3 regions of the Chryseomicrobium aureum genome follow, and region 1 is predicted to be linked to each of the others. Evidence: a T-box and tRNA genes for the amino acid it is inferred to sense, from the RefSeq annotation. Region 1 holds a T-box; the other regions hold tRNA genes.
What was found. A T-box is a leader RNA that pairs with one kind of tRNA and senses whether it is charged. The one in region 1 lies ahead of leuS (leucine--tRNA ligase), so its partner is inferred to be a tRNA-Leu.
Positions count from the first base shown of each region.

Region 2: it encodes a tRNA-Leu, which carries the amino acid that the T-box ahead of leuS (leucine--tRNA ligase) is inferred to sense. The anticodon was not compared.
Region 3: it encodes a tRNA-Leu, which carries the amino acid that the T-box ahead of leuS (leucine--tRNA ligase) is inferred to sense. The anticodon was not compared.

Region 1 is NZ_CP171117.1:1,672,778-1,680,189, forward strand. Features, by position in the region: gene ACF3OH_RS08735 (NAD(P)/FAD-dependent oxidoreductase) at 1-888, shown strand, start outside; gene leuS (leucine--tRNA ligase) at 2,103-4,517, opposite strand; T-box leader at 4,574-4,788, opposite strand; gene ACF3OH_RS08745 (3-hydroxybutyrate dehydrogenase) at 4,832-5,599, opposite strand; gene ACF3OH_RS08750 (GntP family permease) at 5,665-6,996, opposite strand; gene ACF3OH_RS08755 (3-oxoacid CoA-transferase subunit B) at 7,028-7,412, opposite strand, start outside.
Region 2 is NZ_CP171117.1:609,048-616,459, forward strand. Features, by position in the region: gene sigB (RNA polymerase sigma factor SigB) at 1-370, shown strand, start outside; gene ACF3OH_RS03380 (PP2C family serine/threonine-protein phosphatase) at 367-978, shown strand; gene ACF3OH_RS03385 (Tex family protein) at 1,065-3,203, shown strand; gene ACF3OH_RS03390 (SprT family protein) at 3,396-3,863, shown strand; tRNA gene ACF3OH_RS03395 (tRNA-Asn) at 3,952-4,027, shown strand; tRNA gene ACF3OH_RS03400 (tRNA-Glu) at 4,033-4,104, shown strand; tRNA gene ACF3OH_RS03405 (tRNA-Asp) at 4,132-4,207, shown strand; tRNA gene ACF3OH_RS03410 (tRNA-Gln) at 4,217-4,291, shown strand; tRNA gene ACF3OH_RS03415 (tRNA-Lys) at 4,303-4,378, shown strand; tRNA gene ACF3OH_RS03420 (tRNA-Leu) at 4,451-4,537, shown strand; tRNA gene ACF3OH_RS03425 (tRNA-Arg) at 4,548-4,624, shown strand; tRNA gene ACF3OH_RS03430 (tRNA-Gly) at 4,656-4,729, shown strand; rRNA gene ACF3OH_RS03435 (16S ribosomal RNA) at 4,908-6,460, shown strand; tRNA gene ACF3OH_RS03440 (tRNA-Ile) at 6,549-6,625, shown strand; tRNA gene ACF3OH_RS03445 (tRNA-Ala) at 6,650-6,725, shown strand; rRNA gene ACF3OH_RS03450 (23S ribosomal RNA) at 6,835-7,412, shown strand, end outside.
Region 3 is NZ_CP171117.1:2,553,094-2,560,505, forward strand. Features, by position in the region: rRNA gene ACF3OH_RS13375 (23S ribosomal RNA) at 1-1,209, opposite strand, end outside; tRNA gene ACF3OH_RS13380 (tRNA-Ala) at 1,320-1,395, opposite strand; tRNA gene ACF3OH_RS13385 (tRNA-Ile) at 1,421-1,497, opposite strand; rRNA gene ACF3OH_RS13390 (16S ribosomal RNA) at 1,587-3,139, opposite strand; tRNA gene ACF3OH_RS13395 (tRNA-Ala) at 3,319-3,394, opposite strand; tRNA gene ACF3OH_RS13400 (tRNA-Pro) at 3,416-3,492, opposite strand; tRNA gene ACF3OH_RS13405 (tRNA-Arg) at 3,498-3,574, opposite strand; tRNA gene ACF3OH_RS13410 (tRNA-Leu) at 3,586-3,674, opposite strand; tRNA gene ACF3OH_RS13415 (tRNA-Gly) at 3,704-3,778, opposite strand; tRNA gene ACF3OH_RS13420 (tRNA-Leu) at 3,802-3,886, opposite strand; tRNA gene ACF3OH_RS13425 (tRNA-Lys) at 3,901-3,976, opposite strand; tRNA gene ACF3OH_RS13430 (tRNA-Thr) at 3,985-4,060, opposite strand; tRNA gene ACF3OH_RS13435 (tRNA-Val) at 4,195-4,270, opposite strand; rRNA gene rrf (5S ribosomal RNA) at 4,274-4,389, opposite strand; rRNA gene ACF3OH_RS13445 (23S ribosomal RNA) at 4,664-7,412, opposite strand, start outside.

The DNA.
Region 1 (7,412 bases):
CATGTAGACGTCCGTCTACAAACAAAAGTTGCGAAGCTATTAATGGACGATGAAAAAGTACTTGGCGTTCGCCTCGAAGACGGTACAGAAATTCGCGCGCATGCCGTTGTAGTTGCCGTTGGTGGAAAAGCAGTTCCGCAAACAGGCTCGACGGGAGATGGCTACCCATGGGCAGAAAAAGCTGGCCACACAGTAACGGAACTTTTCCCGACAGAAGTACCCGTTTTATCTTCTGAAGCATTTATTCGCACAAAAGAATTGCAAGGCCTTGCTCTTCGCGATGTTGCCGTGAGCGTGCACAACGCTAAAGGCAAAACACTAGTAACGCATCAGATGGATATGCTATTCACGCACTTTGGCGTCAGCGGTCCCGCTATCTTGCGTTGCAGTCAATTTGTTGTAAAAGAACGTAAGAAAAATGGTGGAAAACCAGTCGAACTGCGCATCGATTCATTGCCAGAAAAGAACGGTGAAGAAACGTTCCAACATGTGTACGGCATTTTAAAAGACGAACCAAAAAAAGCAGTGAAGAATTCATTGAAAGGCCTTGTCCCGGAAAGATGGCTGTTATTTTTGCTGAAGCGTGCGGAAATCAGTGAGGACTTGCGTGGTGAAGAGTTGTCAGCTGAACGCGTACGTACTTTCTCTACATTGTTGAAGTCGTTTTCGATGCTAGTCGATGGTACGCAGCCACTTGAAAAAGCTTATGTGACGGGTGGCGGTGTTTCAATTAAAGAAATCGAGCCAAAGACGATGGCGTCGAAGAAAAAGCACGGGCTTTATTTCTGCGGGGAAGTTTTGGATATCCACGGCTACACGGGCGGCTACAATATCACAGCGGCCCTTGTTACAGGCAGAGTTGCGGGGATGAGTGCGGCGTCACTTTAGATGTGGAGCCGACTGTTCAGAAATTGTGCAAGATGACAGCGGAGCGCGTGAAGCGCTCTTTGCTTCATGGGATGCGTTGGCATCTTGCGGGATTTCTAGGAGGCGCAACTCGATTACTCTAGATGTGTAGAACGCCACTCTAGAAACTCCGAGGAAATCAGACGTGCCCGTGAAGGCGCTTTTCAGCCTTTGCGGGTGCGGCTGATTCCGGAGCGTGTTTCTGGCGTTCGGAACTCGATTTCGCCTAAATGTGGAGCCGACTCCAAGGCGTTGAGTTAAGGAAAATTAATAAAGAGAATCCATGAAAAATCGGTCACTCGAAAACTGAGCGACCGTTCTTCTACCGAAAGTGAAATTTATTCTACCCAAAGTGGGATTTAATCTACCCAAATCGAATTTATTCTACCGAAGTCGTTTTATGGAAACTAATTCAATAACCAGACCCTAATTTCCTAAGATCTTTCCTAGCAAGGGCTTGTGTCGCTGAGGTTTTGAAAATAAGTGACAGGCACCAAATGGGAACTGTTGGAAATAAAAATGGTGTTATATAGGGATTCGTCGCAATTAAAGAGAGAAATCGGTGCCTGTCACCCATTAAAAAAAGGAAATAAAATTCCAAATATAGAATATTATGATATTATTATGTTAAGTGAAGTACTAATTCAACATATTTAAAATTTTGGAGGCTGATATGAGTAAATCTAAATTTTGGATACTTATGTTTTCTGGTATACTGACTGGTTTCATCTTATCAGGTATTTTAAGATGGATAGATAAAGGAATTTCATTGGTAAATATCTTTCAGGCTCTTCTGGGTGATCCTAGTTTCATCTCGGTTACGATATTAATAGTTGCCACATTACTATTTTGCTACGTAATAATTGCTGGGTCTTACAAAAATAGTGTAAAAGTTCGTAGATGAGAAGGTACATAAATAACAGTTAATAATTCAAATAAAGAACTCCATTAACTTGGAAGTTCTTTTTTTGCGATTAAAGTTGGTATCAAATCCCGGAAGCCAGGTTGTCATTTCCCGGGCCATCTGAGTTTTCCTGAGACCCGGCAACGAAGATGAAAGTGCTCTTCTTTCAGCTTACGTGGGGAGGCTCAGGGAAACTCACCCAGGAAATGGCAACCTGGCTGTAGGGATTTCCACTTTTAATGAACTCAATCAAAAGCCCCCTCCACCAAAATAGGTGAAGGGGGCTGATCTATTATCCAACGACAATATTGACCATCTTGCCAGGGATTGCAATCACTTTGCGGATTTCCTTGCCGTCTGTCCACTCTTTTACTACTTCGTTTTCAAACGCAATTTTCTCCATTTCTTCACGAGAAGCATCTTTCGCCACAACGACTTTCGCACGAAGTTTTCCGTTCACTTGAACCGGAATTTCGATTTCGTTATCGACCAATTTGCTCTCGTCATACGTTGGCCATTCTGCATATGTGATGGACTCTGTGTGACCTAAGTGCTGCCACAACTCTTCCGCTACGTGCGGTGCAATTGGGGACAACATCTTCACAAAACCTTCTGCATAGTGCGTTGGCACAACATCGGCTTTGTAACATTCGTTGATGAACACCATCAATTGCGAAATGGCTGTATTGAAACGAATGCCTTCGTAGTCTTCTGTCACTTTTTTCACTGTTTGATGGTAGACCTTCTCAAGTGTTGTGTCCGATGACTCTTGAACTTTCGCAGCAAGCGTCCCTTCTTCTGTCATCATCAAACGCCAGATGCGGTCTAGGAAACGACGAGAGCCGTCTAATCCGTTTGTTGACCATGTAACAGCTGCTTCAAGTGGTCCCATGAACATTTCATACATACGTAATGTGTCGGCACCGTGTGAAAGAACGATGTCGTCCGGATTAACAACATTGCCTTTTGATTTTGACATCTTCTCGTTACCTTCCCCAAGAATCATTCCTTGGTTAAATAACTTCTGGAATGGCTCCTTCGTGTGGACGACGCCTACATCGTACAACACTTTGTGCCAGAAACGCGCGTATAGCAAGTGAAGAACAGCGTGCTCGACTCCACCGATATAAATATCTACAGGCAGCCAACGTTTCAATAGCTCTGGATCTGCGATTGCATCCGCATTGTCTGGATCGATGTAACGGATATAGTACCAGCAGCTACCTGCCCATTGTGGCATGGTGTTAGTTTCACGACGACCTTTCATGCCGGTTTCAGGATGTACCACGTTCACCCATTCTTCAATGTTCGCAAGTGGTGACTCGCCAGTGCCGCTTGGTTTGATGTCTGTCGTTTTTGGAAGTTCTAGAGGAAGCTCATCTTCCGGAACTGTCGTCATTGTGCCATCTTCCCAGTGAATGATTGGAATCGGTTCACCCCAGTAACGTTGGCGGCTGAATAGCCAGTCGCGCAAGCGGTACGTGATTTTCTTTTCGCCGACACCTTTGTCCGCTAACCAGCCAATCATTTTTGCGATAGCTTCTTCTTTACCTAAACCATCAAGGAATTCCGAGTTCACATGCTCGCCGTCCCCAACGTATGCTTCTTTTGTAATGTCTCCTCCAGCCACGACTTCCTTGATTGGTAAGTTGAATTCAGTAGCGAACTCATAATCACGCTCGTCGTGTGCCGGAACCGCCATGATAGCACCTGTTCCGTAAGTAGCAAGTACATAGTCTGCAATCCAAATCGGCATTTTTTCACCTGATACAGGATTAACGGCATAAGCACCTGTGAATACGCCTGTCTTTTCTTTCGCAAGATCCGTACGTTCTAAATCACTCTTTAACTTCACTTTATCTAAGTAAGCTTCCACCGCTTCTTTTTGATCAGCTGTTGTGATGTCCGACACTAAAGCATGTTCAGGAGCAAGCACGGCATACGTTGCACCAAACAAAGTATCTGGGCGCGTCGTGAAAGCACGGAAGCTCTTATCTGTTCCATCGATTGCAAACGTGATTTCAGCACCTTCAGATTTGCCAATCCAGTTGCGCTGCATATCTTTAATGCTTTCCGGCCAGTCCAGTTCTTCTAAATCATCCAGTAAACGCTCTGCATATTCAGTGATACGTAACACCCATTGACGCATCGGACGTCGCTCGACTGGGTGGCCGCCGCGCTCTGAAACGCCGTCGACAATTTCTTCGTTAGCAAGAACGGTACCAAGAGCTGGACACCAGTTCACAGCCACTTCATCCACGTACGCCAAGCCTTTGTTATACAGCTGAATAAAAATCCACTGCGTCCACTTGTAGTAGTTCGGATCCGTCGTATTTACTTCACGGTCCCAATCATAGGAGAAGCCAAGATCTTTCATCTGACGCTTGAACGTCGCTACGTTTTGCGCTGTGAATTCAGCCGGGTCGTTTCCTGTATCTAGTGCGTATTGCTCTGCAGGAAGACCAAACGCGTCCCACCCCATTGGGTGCAATACGTTGTACCCTTGCATACGCTTCATACGGCTCAAAATATCTGTAGCCGTGTATCCTTCTGGGTGTCCTACGTGTAGGCCAGCTCCTGATGGATATGGGAACATGTCTAGTGCGTAAAACTTTTGCTTTGAGTTGTCGTTCTCTGTGCGGAATGTTTTGTTGTCATCCCAAAATTGTTGCCACTTCTTCTCGATTTCCTGATGCGGAAAACTCATTGTAGTTCCTCCTTGTTGGTGGCGCATTTTAGACAATAAAAAAACTCGCCCCTTAAAAAAGGGACGAGAGAAATTTAGTCTCACGCGGTACCACCCAAATTAGCAGAATTCTGCTCAACTTGATTCCTTAACGCGGAATACGAAACAGACTACTAAATGTTCGCCTGTTTGACTCAAAGGGGAGTTCAGAATCGGATTTCACTGGTTTGCACCACCCACCAGCTCTCTAAAGAAATCTACAGTTCCTACTGATCCTTATCACAGTCTGTTATTGATTGTAATTGTACCGGAAGACGCGCCGTTGTTCAAGTGCTTTATTGAACCGTGTAGCCGCCGTCTAATACAACTGCCTGACCTGTCATCCCTTTTGCTTGCTCGCTCGAGATAAACATTGCAAGGTCTGCAATTTCTTTTACGTCTAGTAGACGCTTTTGAGGAACTAATGGATAGATGACTTCTTCGAGTACACTTTCAAGTGGCACGTTGCGTGTTGTCGCTAAGTCTTGCATCTGATTGCGCACAAGTGGTGTGTCCACATAACCTGGGCAAATCGCATTGACTGTGATGCCGTCTACTGCCGTTTCAAGTGCAGCCACTTTTGTTAATCCAATCACGCCGTGTTTCGCTGAGTTGTATGCAGCTTTCCCTGCAAACCCGACAAGACCATTGATAGACGCCATATTAATAATGCGGCCGAAACCTTGTTTACGCATATGCGGAAGTGCGTGTTTCGTTGCGACAAACGGTGCTGTCAGCATGATTTTAATTAGAAGTTCAAAACGCTCTGTCGGAAAATCTTCAAGCATTGCCACGTGTTGCATCCCAGCATTGTTAATTAAGATATCTAGTCGACCAAATGTTGCAACTGTCTGATCAATCGAAGCTTTCAATTCCTCTTCGTTTGTCACGTCACATTTAATACCAAGGCTGTCGCCACCAAGCGCTGCAGCGGATTCTTTTACTTTTTCTTCGTTAATGTCTGTAAGCACAACTTTGGCTCCATTTTTGAAAAACTCTTCTGCAATTTCAAAACCGATCCCTTGAGCTGCTCCTGTAATTAATACAACTTTATCTTGTACCATCGATGTCCCTCCTGTTGCTATTCTGAATAGAAAAAGCCGCACGAGGCGGCTTAATCACTTTACTGTTAAATACCAAAGCCTAATGAGAATAGAGCAATCGCAATAATTACACCGATCACTGGAATTGCTACAGTTACTGCCGCCATTGGCCAGTAGGCTGCACTATGCTTCTCGCCACAAATCGATTGAATTGTCGTAACAACATACCCATTGTGCGGAAGTGAATCCAGTGCACCTGATGAAATCGCAACTACACGGTGAAGTGCTTCCGCGTTCACACCAGCATCTAAATAGCCCGGTGCAATTAGTGGTAAAGCGATTTGTTGACCACCCGAAGCAGAGCCCGTCATACCCGCAATAACAGAGACAGCAACTGCTGCTCCTATAAGCGGAGAACCTGGAATGCTCGTCATTGCATTGACTGCAATTGAAAAGGCTTCTGTTTCTTTTGCCACTCCACCGAAACCTACTACTGCTGCCGTGTTCCCGATTGCAATAATTGCTCCAAGAGTCCCTTGTGAGACAGCTTCCCATGGATTTTTAAAGTATCTCCAGCTAACAATGAATGTTGCCAAAATACCAGACAACAAGGCAATGATTAAAGCCGACTGCTGCAGTGAATCATGGAAGATGAATGCAATGATCAATACGACAACGAGAGGTACAAAAGAAAGGAATGGGTTTGGTAATGGTCGTGTCGTGTCAAACGTTGGATCATTTGGACGTGCCTCAAACACTTCTCCTTTGTTTACTGCTTTCACAATTAGCTTTTTTAACCACATATAACCAAATACAGCCATGAAGATGGCGACAATGATACTAACTTCCCACCCTGCATAGGCATTCGTGCCAAGGAAAGGAATCGGAATCCAGTTTTGAATTTCTGGTGAACCTGCTGATGTCATCGTGAACGTCACAGAACCAAGACCTAATGTTGCCGGAATAAAGCGTCTTGGTAAGTTCGCTTGTTTGAATAGTGAAATTGCCATTGGATAGACGGCAAATGCAACTACAAATAAAGAAACTCCACCGTACGTCAAGATAGCACAGGCGATAACAATAGCTAATACTGCATATTTCAAACCTAGTTTGTCAGTTACAAACTTTGCAACAGCATCCGCTGCTCCGCTATCTTCCATCACTTTCCCGAAAATCGCACCAAGTAAGAACATCAAATACCAAGACATGATGAATCCTGTGAAACCTGTCATGTAACTTGTTACAAAGTTTGGTACACCTTCAGCCGCCAGTTGCGGGAATAAAGGCATTCCAGATAAAACCGCCACAAAAATTGCGGAAATTGGTCCAACGATGATGATATTAACACCTTTCATCGTCAAAAAGATTAATAGAAAGAGTCCGCCAAGCAGACCAATCATACTAAAAACTGTTTCCATTTCATTTCCCCCATCTAGTCATGGGGTCGTATTAGAACGAAACGTTTTCCTTTACGTTATCCACATTCAGGTCCGCTTCTGTTGCTTCTACGACGCCCTGAATTGTATGTCCTTCAAATACTTCTTTGAGGACGAGTCCATGTTCTGTCACTTCAATGACAGCGCGGTCTGTGATAATTAAATTCACAACACCTTTACCTGTCAAAGGAAGCGTACATTCTTTTTTAATCTTCGGAGATCCGTCCTTTGCCACGTGATCCATGATGACAATAATTTTCTTAGCGCCGTGCACCAAGTCCATCGCGCCACCCATACCTTTGATCATCTTTCCTGGAATCATCCAGTTGGCAAGGTCACCCTTTTCAGATACTTCCATACCACCAAGGATGGCAACGTCAATGTGGCCTCCACGGATC
Region 2 (7,412 bases), 1.1 Mb from region 1:
GGAGTATCTAGAGGTAGATGTAGAAGATGTTCTAGAAGCAATGGAGATGGGCAAGAGCTACCAAGCCCTTTCAATGGACCATTCTTTAGAAGCAGATTCAGAGGGAAGTACGATTACATTGTTTGATGTGATTGGCCAAGAAGATGGCGAGTTTGAAAAGACAGATCAACGAATGCTCGTTGCAAATGCACTCCAATACCTATCCGATCGTGAAAAAGAAGTGATTCAGCTTACATACATTGAGCAGCTTAGCCAAAAAGATGCTGGTGAACGCCTGGGTATTTCGCAAATGCATGTTTCCCGTATCCAGCGTAAAGCTATCAAAAAGCTACAGGACGCTATTCTATCAGCAGGTGGAATGGACGAGTGAAGCAAATTGATTCACAAGTGATGCATGTCCGCGTATATAATGAAGCGAAAGATGGGAATCGTCTCTCAGGGGACACATATTATATCGCGGAATATCCGAATTTCTTTTTATGTGCAATCGCAGACGGCTTAGGAAATGGGCCGGTAGCTAAGGAGTCAGCAGATGTGATACCAGAGATTCTTGCCGAATATGGCGAAGAATCTATCGACTCGTTAATGGAACGTTGCAATAATGAAATGATTTATAAGCGTGGTGCTGCGGTCGCTTTAGTAAAAGTCGATTACAAGGCCAGAACACTTTCATATAGTTGCGTTGGAAACGTCAAATTTTATATGTATCAAAAAAAGTTTGATAAAATGATCTATCCGCTTCCGGTCATGGGGTATTTATCTGGTAGAAAACAATCACTACGGACTCAAACATATCCCGTCTACCCAGGCGATACTTTCCTACTGCATTCAGATGGGGTCAACATCCGTAATCCTAAAGAAATAATTCGTTCTGCACGCTCAGCTGACCATTTATACGAGCGTGTAATGACAGATATGAAGTTTGGCGACGATGCAACATTTATCGCCGGACGGCTACTTTTTCATGAAGAGGTATAGAACCTTCTGCATTTGCAGGAGGTTTTTTTGTTTGGTTCTTTCTATGGTATTCTAGGAAAGTAGTTCACTAAGAAGGACGTGACAAAATGAAAATTCATGAACAAATCGCGAAAGAACTTCAGATAAAAGCTTCTCAAGTCAGTCAAGTCATTGCGCTACTTGAAGATGCCAAAACAGTTCCGTTCATTGCACGCTATCGAAAAGAGCAGACGGGTTCTTTAGATGAAGTGCAGATTAAAGCAATTGAAGACCGCTTTGCCTATATGAATCAATTGGCTGATCGAAAGGAAGAAGTGCTACGTGTCATAGAAGAACAGGGGAAGTTGACGCAAGAACTTCGAAAACAAATTGAAGAAGCAACCGTCTTACAACGAGTAGAAGATTATTACCGTCCTTATAAACAAAAGAAGCGCACGAAAGCGACAATTGCCAAAGAACTTGGTCTCGAACCGCTCGCTACGGAGGTTTTAAAATGGCCGTCGACTACTCCTGAAAAACTAGCAGGTCCTTATGTCAAAGGGGATATAGAAACTATAGAGCAAGCTTTACAGGGAGCATCCGATATTATTGCTGAAATGATTTCGGATGATCCGGACGTTCGATCCACTTTACGCGCTTTCTACAAGCGACAGGCAAGAATAACAACAAAACTTAAAAAGGGTGCCGTCGATGAAAAAGCTGTATTCGAAATGTACTATGAGTATTCAGAAGCGGTGTCGAAAATCGTTCCACACAGAACACTCGCTATAAATCGCGGAGAAAAAGAAGACGTGTTACGTGTCGCTATCGAAGTAGATGTGGATCAAGCTGTCGCAAAAATCGGCAGTCGGTGGACACCGCCAACAAGTCATCCACTTTTCTCCTATACGCAAACTATCCTTTTAGATGCATGGAAGCGATTGATTCATCCCGCACTTGAGCGAGAAATACGAAGTGAATTAACAGAAGTGGCAGAAGCACAAGCAATCCATATCTTTGCTGAAAATCTAAAGAGTCTATTACTACAACCACCGATAAAAGGAAAAGTAGTGTTAGGTGTTGACCCAGCATTTCGAACAGGTTGTAAGTTGGCAATCATCGATGAAAACGGCAAAGTGCTCAAAATTGATGCCATCTATCCACATGCACCGATGAATAAAGTGAAAGAAGCACAGGACAAGATTATCCGTCTGTTGAAAGACTTCCCAATCTCCTTGATTGCAATTGGCAATGGGACGGCTTCACGTGAAACCGAACAGTTCATCGCAGAATGCCTTCGCATTTCCGGAAGCGATGCGGCTTATGTGATTGTCAATGAAGCGGGTGCCTCTGTCTATTCAGCATCTGAGACGGCTCGTCAGGAATTCCCTGAACTGCAAGTGGAACAACGTAGTGCGGTATCCATTGCGCGTCGACTGCAAGATCCTTTGTCAGAGCTCGTGAAAATTGAACCAAAAGCGGTTGGTGTCGGCCAATACCAACACGATGTGACGCAAAAGAAGCTGGCAGAATCCTTGCACTTTGTAGTAGAAACTGCGGTAAACCAAGTCGGAGTTGATGTAAATACAGCCTCTTCCTCACTTTTGCAATACGTTGCAGGACTATCCAAAGCAGTGGCTGAGAATGTAGTGGCTCTTCGGAACGAAACGGGAACATTTACGTCTCGTACACAACTGAAGAAAGTTCCGCGACTTGGCGCAAAGACTTATGAGCAAGCAATCGGATTCTTACGCGTACCTGAAGCAAAAAATCCGCTCGATAAAACAGCTATCCACCCTGAAAGTTACTCGGCAGCTGAGCAGATAATCAAGCAAGCGGGACTCACTTTAAAACAAATCGGAACTCCAGAAGCCCAACAAGCACTTGATGCAATTGTCTATTCCGAAGAGTTAGGAGTAGGGAAAGAAACATTTAAAGATATTGTGGATGCTTTAAAACGACCACAGCGTGATCCGCGAGACGCCTATCCCCAGCCACTTCTCAAGACAGACATTTTGAAGCTTGAGGATTTGAAGCCAGGTATGGAACTTCAAGGCACTGTTCGAAATGTTGTGGATTTTGGAGCATTTGTTGACATAGGTGTAAAACAAGATGGTCTTGTCCACATTTCGAAATTAAAAAAAGGCTTCGTGCGACACCCGCTTGAAGTGGTTTCGCTAGGAGATATTGTTACGGTTTGGATTGAGGGTGTGTCTATTGAAAAAGGAAGGGTCGCACTGACTATGGTTTCTCCAGAGAAGAACTGAGTATGAAATGGTAAGCCTCCATCCAGAACGTCATTTCCTGGGAGAGTTTCACCGAGCTTCCTCACATCGACTTCGTCTCGTTGTGGGGTCTCGGTAAGACTCTAACAGCCCGGGAATTAACATTCCGGATTCCAGTCAATGTGAATTTCAACCTAAACATTTCATTTAGCATTTTAGAAGGAGAGGCAGATTATGTCTGAAGAGGAATTACAAGTTTTAGTTGAACAGCTTTCTTTAAATTATTTTTATAAACCTTTTCGTCATACCGCTCGCTTTAATTCAAGACTCCGAACCACAGGAGGGCGCTACCTATTAATTTCTCACGACATTGAAATTAATCCACGCTATGTAAGTCACGGAAGTCTGGAGGAAGTGGAGGGAATTATCAAACACGAATTGGTTCATTACCATTTACATTTGGAAGGAAGAGGGTATAAACATGGTGATCAGGAGTTTAAACAACTATTAAAAGAAGTAGGGGCTCCTCGTTTCTGTCGAGCAATCTCGGACACAAAACAAAAGAAGAGACCTCACATACACCTGTATCGATGTCTAAAATGCAGTCAGAATTATAGTCGGAAAATTCGAATGAATACCGATAAATACAGGTGTAGCAAGTGTTCTGGTCGGTTGGAGTACGGCGGAATAAAAAAACTATAAAAATATAGAGAAAAACTGTTGACCTTTCTATAAGGTGTATCTATAATAATAAAAGTCAGCTGATGACGCAGCAACAAAACAACAACATTCCGAAGTAGCTCAGTTGGTAGAGCATCCGGCTGTTAACCGGCAGGTCGCAGGTTCGAGTCCTGCCTTCGGAGCCATTCATGGCCCCTTGGTCAAGCGGTTAAGACACCGCCCTTTCACGGCGGTAACACGGGTTCGAATCCCGTAGGGGTCATTTTTCTTTTGCTATTATACATAATGTGGTCCCGTGGTGTAGCGGTTAACATGCCTGCCTGTCACGCAGGAGATCGCGGGTTCGATTCCCGTCGGGACCGCCATTTTATTACTGGGGTATAGCCAAGCGGTAAGGCAACGGATTTTGATTCCGTCATGCCTAGGTTCGAATCCTAGTACCCCAGCCATTTTTTATAGAGAGCCATTAGCTCAGTTGGTAGAGCATCTGACTTTTAATCAGAGGGTCGAAGGTTCGAGTCCTTCATGGCTCACCATTTTCCCTTGACAGTAAGTAAGGAATTATAGTAGAATAGTGATTGTCGCATCAATTCATGATTGATGACTACGCGGTCGTGGCGGAATGGCAGACGCGCTAGGTTGAGGGCCTAGTGGGGGTTAACCCCGTGGAGGTTCAAGTCCTCTCGGCCGCACCATTCAAAAATAGCGCCCGTAGCTCAATTGGATAGAGCGTCTGACTACGGATCAGAAGGTTGTGGGTTCGACTCCTGCCGGGCGCGCCAATAACTTTATTCTTACTAACATACAAATCACGCGGGTGTAGTTTAGTGGTAAAACCCCAGCCTTCCAAGCTGGTGATGAGGGTTCGATTCCCTTCACCCGCTCCAATTTATTTGAGAGCATTAAAGCTGAACATTGAAAACTGAACATGCAAGACGTTAAGATTAACCTTTCGAAGCTAACCCTCGTTAGTGGAGAAGGATATTTTTTTGGATATCGATATTGGAGTGTTTAACACTCGAATAAATGATGCCAGCAACAAAATGAGCTTCTATTAAGTTCTCTTTTATGGAGAGTTTGATCCTGGCTCAGGACGAACGCTGGCGGCGTGCCTAATACATGCAAGTCGAGCGGATGAAGGAGGAGCTTGCTCCTCCAGATTCAGCGGCGGACGGGTGAGTAACACGTGGGCAACCTGCCCTGTAGATTGGGATAACTCCGGGAAACCGGGGCTAATACCGAATAATCCACCAGACCACATGGTCCGGTGTTGAAAGGCGGCCTCGGCTGTCACTACAGGATGGGCCCGCGGCGCATTAGCTAGTTGGTGGGGTAACGGCCCACCAAGGCGACGATGCGTAGCCGACCTGAGAGGGTGATCGGCCACACTGGGACTGAGACACGGCCCAGACTCCTACGGGAGGCAGCAGTAGGGAATCTTCCACAATGGACGAAAGTCTGATGGAGCAACGCCGCGTGAGTGAAGAAGGTTCTCGGATCGTAAAACTCTGTTGTGAGGGAAGAACAAGTACCGGAGTAACTGCCGGTACCTTGACGGTACCTCATTAGAAAGCCACGGCTAACTACGTGCCAGCAGCCGCGGTAATACGTAGGTGGCAAGCGTTGTCCGGAATCATTGGGCGTAAAGCGCGCGCAGGCGGTCCCTTAAGTCTGATGTGAAAGCCCACGGCTCAACCGTGGAGGGTCATTGGAAACTGGGGGACTTGAGTGCAGAAGAGGAAAGCGGAATTCCAAGTGTAGCGGTGAAATGCGTAGAGATTTGGAGGAACACCAGTGGCGAAGGCGGCTTTCTGGTCTGTAACTGACGCTGAGGCGCGAAAGCGTGGGGAGCAAACAGGATTAGATACCCTGGTAGTCCACGCCGTAAACGATGAGTGCTAAGTGTTAGGGGGTTTCCGCCCCTTAGTGCTGCAGCTAACGCATTAAGCACTCCGCCTGGGGAGTACGGTCGCAAGACTGAAACTCAAAGGAATTGACGGGGGCCCGCACAAGCGGTGGAGCATGTGGTTTAATTCGAAGCAACGCGAAGAACCTTACCAGGTCTTGACATCCCGCCGACCGCCTAGGAGACTAGGCCTTCCCTTCGGGGACGGCGGTGACAGGTGGTGCATGGTTGTCGTCAGCTCGTGTCGTGAGATGTTGGGTTAAGTCCCGCAACGAGCGCAACCCTTGATCTTAGTTGCCAGCATTCAGTTGGGCACTCTAAGGTGACTGCCGGTGACAAACCGGAGGAAGGTGGGGATGACGTCAAATCATCATGCCCCTTATGACCTGGGCTACACACGTGCTACAATGGATGGTACAAAGGGCTGCGAACCCGCGAGGGGGAGCCAATCCCATAAAACCATTCTCAGTTCGGATTGTAGGCTGCAACTCGCCTACATGAAGCTGGAATCGCTAGTAATCGTGGATCAGCATGCCACGGTGAATACGTTCCCGGGCCTTGTACACACCGCCCGTCACACCACGAGAGTTTGTAACACCCGAAGTCGGTGGGGTAACCTTTATGGGGCCAGCCGCCGAAGGTGGGACAGATGATTGGGGTGAAGTCGTAACAAGGTAGCCGTATCGGAAGGTGCGGCTGGATCACCTCCTTTCTAAGGATTATTTCGGAACAGACCCTTTGGTCTGACTTGACGTCTTGCAGTTCAGTTTTGAATGTTCAACTACAATTGCATTCTTTTGGGGCCTATAGCTCAGCTGGTTAGAGCGCACGCCTGATAAGCGTGAGGTCGATGGTTCGAGTCCATTTAGGCCCACCATTTTTTAATTAGATACCCATTCTCGGGGCCTTAGCTCAGCTGGGAGAGCGCCTGCCTTGCACGCAGGAGGTCAGCGGTTCGATCCCGCTAGGCTCCACCAATTCTTGTTCTTTGAAAACTGGATAGAACGACATTGATTGTAACAAAACACAACGTCAAGCAATTGACGTGTGACCTTAAGTCTCTTCTTTATGGAGAGCACTAACTTAGGTTAAGTTAGGAAGGGCGCACGGTGGATGCCTTGGCACTAGGAGCCTATGAAGGACGGCACTAACACCGATATGCTTCGGGGAGCTGTAAGTGAGCTTTGATCCGGAGATTTCCGAATGGGGAAACCCAGCACGCGTAATGGCGTGTTACCTTCCAGTGAATACATAGCTGGTCGGAGGCAGACCCAGGGAACTGAAACATCTAAGTACCTGGAGGAAGAGAAAGAAAAATCGATTCCCTGAGTAGCGGCGAGCGAAACGGGAAGAGCCCAAACCAAGAGGCTTGCCTCTTGGGGTTGTAGGACACTCTATACGGAGTTACAAAGGCAAGGGGTAGACGAAGCGGTCTGGAAAGGCCCACGACACGAGGTAAGAGTCCTGTAGTCCAAACCCATTGCCCTCCAGAGTGGATCCTGAGTACGGCGGAACACGTGAAATTCCGTCGGAATCCGGGAGGACCATCTCCCAAGGCTAAATACTCCCTAGTGACCGATAGTGAACCAGTACCGTGAGGGAAAGGTGAAAAGCACCCCGGAAGGGGAGTGAAAGAGATCCTGAAACCGTGTGCCTACAAGTAG
Region 3 (7,412 bases), 880 kb from region 1:
TCCACAGCTTCGGTGAACCGTTTAGCCCCGATACATTTTCGGCGCAGCGTCACTCGACCAGTGAGCTATTACGCACTCTTTAAATGATGGCTGCTTCTAAGCCAACATCCTGGTTGTCTAAGCAACGCCACATCCTTTTCCACTTAACGGTTACTTGGGGACCTTAGCTGGTGGTCTGGGCTGTTTCCCTCTTGACTACGGATCTTATCACTCGCAGTCTGACTCCCAGATACAAATCATCGGCATTCGGAGTTTGTCTGAATTCGGTAACCCGGGATGGGCCCCTAGTCCAAACAGTGCTCTACCTCCGAGATTCTTCATCTGAGGCTAGCCCTAAAGCTATTTCGGAGAGAACCAGCTATCTCCAGGTTCGATTGGAATTTCTCCGCTACCCACACCTCATCCCCGCACTTTTCAACGTGCGTGGGTTCGGACCTCCAGTGAGTGTTACCTCACCTTCATCCTGGACATGGGTAGATCACCTGGTTTCGGGTCTACGACCCCATACTCATTCGCCCTGTTCAGACTCGCTTTCGCTGCGGCTCCGTCTCCTCGACTTAACCTTGCATGGAATCGTAACTCGCCGGTTCATTCTACAAAAGGCACGCTATCACCCATTAACGGGCTCTAACTACTTGTAGGCACACGGTTTCAGGATCTCTTTCACTCCCCTTCCGGGGTGCTTTTCACCTTTCCCTCACGGTACTGGTTCACTATCGGTCACTAGGGAGTATTTAGCCTTGGGAGATGGTCCTCCCGGATTCCGACGGAATTTCACGTGTTCCGCCGTACTCAGGATCCACTCTGGAGGGCAATGGGTTTGGACTACAGGACTCTTACCTCGTGTCGTGGGCCTTTCCAGACCGCTTCGTCTACCCCTTGCCTTTGTAACTCCGTATAGAGTGTCCTACAACCCCAAGAGGCAAGCCTCTTGGTTTGGGCTCTTCCCGTTTCGCTCGCCGCTACTCAGGGAATCGATTTTTCTTTCTCTTCCTCCAGGTACTTAGATGTTTCAGTTCCCTGGGTCTGCCTCCGACCAGCTATGTATTCACTGGAAGGTAACACGCCATTACGCGTGCTGGGTTTCCCCATTCGGAAATCTCCGGATCAAAGCTCACTTACAGCTCCCCGAAGCATATCGGTGTTAGTGCCGTCCTTCATAGGCTCCTAGTGCCAAGGCATCCACCGTGCGCCCTTCCTAACTTAACCTAAGTTAGTGCTCTCCACTAAAGAAGAGACTTTAAGGTCACACGTCAATTACTTGACGTTGTGTTTGTTACAATCAATGTCGTTCTATCCAGTTTTCAAAGAACAAGAATTGGTGGAGCCTAGCGGGATCGAACCGCTGACCTCCTGCGTGCAAGGCAGGCGCTCTCCCAGCTGAGCTAAGGCCCCGAGAATGGGTATCTAATTAAAAAAATGGTGGGCCTAAATGGACTCGAACCATCGACCTCACGCTTATCAGGCGTGCGCTCTAACCAGCTGAGCTATAGGCCCCAAAAGAATGCAATTGTAGTTGAACATTCAAAACTGAACTGCAAGACGTCAAGTCAAGACCCGAGGGTCTGTTCCGAAATAATCCTTAGAAAGGAGGTGATCCAGCCGCACCTTCCGATACGGCTACCTTGTTACGACTTCACCCCAATCATCTGTCCCACCTTCGGCGGCTGGCCCCATAAAGGTTACCCCACCGACTTCGGGTGTTACAAACTCTCGTGGTGTGACGGGCGGTGTGTACAAGGCCCGGGAACGTATTCACCGTGGCATGCTGATCCACGATTACTAGCGATTCCAGCTTCATGTAGGCGAGTTGCAGCCTACAATCCGAACTGAGAATGGTTTTATGGGATTGGCTCCCCCTCGCGGGTTCGCAGCCCTTTGTACCATCCATTGTAGCACGTGTGTAGCCCAGGTCATAAGGGGCATGATGATTTGACGTCATCCCCACCTTCCTCCGGTTTGTCACCGGCAGTCACCTTAGAGTGCCCAACTGAATGCTGGCAACTAAGATCAAGGGTTGCGCTCGTTGCGGGACTTAACCCAACATCTCACGACACGAGCTGACGACAACCATGCACCACCTGTCACCGCCGTCCCCGAAGGGAAGGCCTAGTCTCCTAGGCGGTCGGCGGGATGTCAAGACCTGGTAAGGTTCTTCGCGTTGCTTCGAATTAAACCACATGCTCCACCGCTTGTGCGGGCCCCCGTCAATTCCTTTGAGTTTCAGTCTTGCGACCGTACTCCCCAGGCGGAGTGCTTAATGCGTTAGCTGCAGCACTAAGGGGCGGAAACCCCCTAACACTTAGCACTCATCGTTTACGGCGTGGACTACCAGGGTATCTAATCCTGTTTGCTCCCCACGCTTTCGCGCCTCAGCGTCAGTTACAGACCAGAAAGCCGCCTTCGCCACTGGTGTTCCTCCAAATCTCTACGCATTTCACCGCTACACTTGGAATTCCGCTTTCCTCTTCTGCACTCAAGTCCCCCAGTTTCCAATGACCCTCCACGGTTGAGCCGTGGGCTTTCACATCAGACTTAAGGGACCGCCTGCGCGCGCTTTACGCCCAATGATTCCGGACAACGCTTGCCACCTACGTATTACCGCGGCTGCTGGCACGTAGTTAGCCGTGGCTTTCTAATGAGGTACCGTCAAGGTACCGGCAGTTACTCCGGTACTTGTTCTTCCCTCACAACAGAGTTTTACGATCCGAGAACCTTCTTCACTCACGCGGCGTTGCTCCATCAGACTTTCGTCCATTGTGGAAGATTCCCTACTGCTGCCTCCCGTAGGAGTCTGGGCCGTGTCTCAGTCCCAGTGTGGCCGATCACCCTCTCAGGTCGGCTACGCATCGTCGCCTTGGTGGGCCGTTACCCCACCAACTAGCTAATGCGCCGCGGGCCCATCCTGTAGTGACAGCCGAGGCCGCCTTTCAACACCGGACCATGTGGTCTGGTGGATTATTCGGTATTAGCCCCGGTTTCCCGGAGTTATCCCAATCTACAGGGCAGGTTGCCCACGTGTTACTCACCCGTCCGCCGCTGAATCTGGAGGAGCAAGCTCCTCCTTCATCCGCTCGACTTGCATGTATTAGGCACGCCGCCAGCGTTCGTCCTGAGCCAGGATCAAACTCTCCATAAAAGAGAACTTAATGTAAGCTCATTTTGTTGCTGGCATCATAATGATGTCCATTTTTGAACGTCCATCACAACCGTTTATAGGAAGCGACTTGATTCGTGTTTGCGTCACGCACACCCAACGGGGGTCGGGGCGGTGACGCTCTATCTTGACGTCTTGCATGTTCAGTTTTCAATGTTCAATGGTGGAGCCTAGCGGGATCGAACCGCTGACCTCCTGCGTGCAAGGCAGGCGCTCTCCCAGCTGAGCTAAGGCCCCAAAAGGGTATTAAATTAAAAATGGTCGAGAAGACAGGATTCGAACCTGCGACCCCTTGGTCCCAAACCAAGTGCTCTACCAAGCTGAGCTACTTCTCGTATTATGGCGCGCCCGGCAGGAGTCGAACCCACAACCTTCTGATCCGTAGTCAGACGCTCTATCCAATTGAGCTACGGGCGCATTACTATAAGTGGTGCCGAGGACCGGAATCGAACCGGTACGGTAGTCACCTACCGCAGGATTTTAAGTCCTGTGCGTCTGCCAGTTCCGCCACCCCGGCAAGGGTGTTGTAAGGCAAAAAAAAATAAATGGAGCGGAAGACGAGGTTCGAACTCGCGACCCCCACCTTGGCAAGGTGGTGTTCTACCACTGAACTACTTCCGCATTGTATAGATGTCATATGAAAATGGTGCGGGTGAAGGGAGTCGAACCCCCACGCCTTGCGGCGCTAGATCCTAAGTCTAGTGCGTCTGCCAGTTCCGCCACACCCGCATGTTCATATAAAATGGTGAGCCATGAAGGACTCGAACCTTCGACCCTCTGATTAAAAGTCAGATGCTCTACCAACTGAGCTAATGGCTCTCTTGAAGTGGTGCCGGCGAAAGGACTTGAACCCTCAACCTACTGATTACAAGTCAGTTGCTCTACCAGTTGAGCTACACCGGCACGGTGTTGAATCTAGTTACATAGCCCAGAAACCCACTCCGGAATCTGTCGCACCCAATAAGATGAAACATCTTCTTGTGCACGCCTGATTTCCTCGGACTTTCTACCTCAGGCTATTTCACTTTTTAAATAAATGGTGGAGGATGACGGGATCGAACCGCCGACCCCCTGCTTGTAAGGCAGGTGCTCTCCCAGCTGAGCTAATCCTCCATTGCCTAGCGACGTCCTACTCTCACAGGGGGAGACCCCCAACTACCATCGGCGCTGAAGAGCTTAACTTCCGTGTTCGGTATGGGAACGGGTGTGACCTCTTCGCCGTCATCACTAGACTGGCTATTCATTTGTTGAAAGACAAGCTTTATTATATCAAACCCACCCGGTATTACAAGTGTTTTCTCAATAAAATTTGTTCTTTCAAAACTGGATAGAATGACAATTGATTGTGTTCAGATATGGAATCGAATCCACATCTAAATGTTGTCGAGTTCCGTGACCTAGAAACACGCTCCCAGACCGGCCGCACCCGATAAGACGAAGACCGTCTTCTCGTGCACGTCCGATCTACTCGGAGTTTCTTGCGCAGGTCACTTCACATCTCGTTTTTTGGTTAAGTCCTCGATCGATTAGTATTCGTCAGCTCCACACGTCGCCGTGCTTCCACCCCGAACCTATCTACCTCATCGTCTTTGAGGGATCTTACTTACTTGCGTAATGGGAAATCTCATCTTGAGGGGGGCTTCATGCTTAGATGCTTTCAGCACTTATCCCGTCCACACATAGCTACCCAGCGATGCCTTTGGCAAGACAACTGGTACACCAGCGGTGTGTCCATCCCGGTCCTCTCGTACTAAGGACAGCTCCTCTCAAATTTCCTACGCCCACGACGGATAGGGACCGAACTGTCTCACGACGTTCTGAACCCAGCTCGCGTACCGCTTTAATGGGCGAACAGCCCAACCCTTGGGACCGACTACAGCCCCAGGATGCGATGAGCCGACATCGAGGTGCCAAACCTCCCCGTCGATGTGGACTCTTGGGGGAGATAAGCCTGTTATCCCCGGGGTAGCTTTTATCCGTTGAGCGATGGCCCTTCCATGCGGAACCACCGGATCACTAAGCCCGTCTTTCGACCCTGCTCGACTTGTAGGTCTCGCAGTCAAGCTCCCTTCTGCCTTTACACTCTTCGAATGATTTCCAACCATTCTGAGGGAACCTTTGGGCGCCTCCGTTACACTTTAGGAGGCGACCGCCCCAGTCAAACTGTCCGCCTGACACTGTCTCCTGCCCGGGTCACGGGCATGGGTTAGAACTTCAATACAACCAGGGTAGTATCCCACCGACGCCTCCTCCGAAGCTGGCGCTCCGGGCTCTTAGGCTCCTACCTATCCTGTACAAGTTGCACCAAAGTTCAATATCAGGCTACAGTAAAGCTCCACGGGGTCTTTCCGTCCTGTCGCGGGTAACCTGCATCTTCACAGGTACTATAATTTCACCGAGTCTCTCGTTGAGACAGTGCCCAGATCGTTACGCCTTTCGTGCGGGTCGGAACTTACCCGACAAGGAATTTCGCTACCTTAGGACCGTTATAGTTACGGCCGCCGTTTACTGGGGCTTCAATTCGCACCTTCGCTTGCGCTAAGCACTCCTCTTAACCTTCCAGCACCGGGCAGGCGTCAGCCCCTATACGTCACCTTACGGTTTTGCAGAGACCTGTGTTTTTGCTAAACAGTCGCCTGGGCCTATTCACTGCGGCTCTCTCGGGCTTTCACCCTGTCAGAGCACCCCTTCTCCCGAAGTTACGGGGTCATTTTGCCGAGTTCCTTAACGAGAGTTCACTCGCTCACCTTAGGATTCTCTCCTCGACCACCTGTGTCGGTTTGCGGTACGGGCACCTCCCGCCTCGCTAGAGGCTTTTCTTGGCAGCGTGAAATCAGAAACTTCGGACTATGTCCTCCTCATCACAGCCTGGTGTTATAGATGCGGGATTTGCCTCACATCACACCTCACTGCTTGAACGTGCACATCCAACGGCACGCTTCCCTATCCTACTGCGTCCCCCCATCACTCAAATGGCGGGGAGGTGGTACAGGAATATCAACCTGTTGTCCATCGTCTACGCCTATCGGCCTCGACTTAGGTCCCGACTGACCCTGAGCGGACGAGCCTTCCTCAGGAAACCTTGGTCATACGGTGGATGGGATTCTCACCCATCTTTCGCTACTCATACCGGCATTCTCACTTCTAAGCGCTCCACCTGTCCTTCCGGTCAGACTTCGACGCCCTTAGAACGCTCTCCTACCACGCATACCCTAGGTATGCATCCACAGCTTCGGTGAACCGTTTAGCCCCGATACATTTTCGGCGCAGCGTCACTCGACCAGTGAGCTATTACGCACTCTTTAAATGATGGCTGCTTCTAAGCCAACATCCTGGTTGTCTAAGCAACGCCACATCCTTTTCCACTTAACGGTTACTTGGGGACCTTAGCTGGTGGTCTGGGCTGTTTCCCTCTTGACTACGGATCTTATCACTCGCAGTCTGACTCCCAGATACAAATCATCGGCATTCGGAGTTTGTCTGAATTCGGTAACCCGGGATGGGCCCCTAGTCCAAACAGTGCTCTACCTCCGAGATTCTTCATCTGAGGCTAGCCCTAAAGCTATTTCGGAGAGAACCAGCTATCTCCAGGTTCGATTGGAATTTCTCCGCTACCCACACCTCATCCCCGCACTTTTCAACGTGCGTGGGTTCGGACCTCCAGTGAGTGTTACCTCACCTTCATCCTGGACATGGGTAGATCACCTGGTTTCGGGTCTACGACCCCATACTCATTCGCCCTGTTCAGACTCGCTTTCGCTGCGGCTCCGTCTCCTCGACTTAACCTTGCATGGAATCGTAACTCGCCGGTTCATTCTACAAAAGGCACGCTATCACCCATTAACGGGCTCTAACTACTTGTAGGCACACGGTTTCAGGATCTCTTTCACTCCCCTTCCGGGGTGCTTTTCACCTTTCCCTCACGGTACTGGTTCACTATCGGTCACTAGGGAGTATTTAGCCTTGGGAGATGGTCCTCCCGGATTCCGACGGAATTTCACGTGTTCCGCCGTACTCAGGATCCACTCTGGAGGGCAATGGGTTTGGACTACAGGACTCTTACCTCGTGTCGTGGGCCTTTCCAGACCGCTTCGTCTACCCCTTGCCTTTGTAACTCCGTATAGAGTGTCCTACAACCCCAAGAGGCAAGCCTCTTGGTTTGGGCTCTTCCCGTTTCGCTCGCCGCTACTCAGGGAATCGATTTTTCTTTCTCTTCCTCCAGGTACTTAGATGTTTCAGTTCCCTGGGTCTGCCT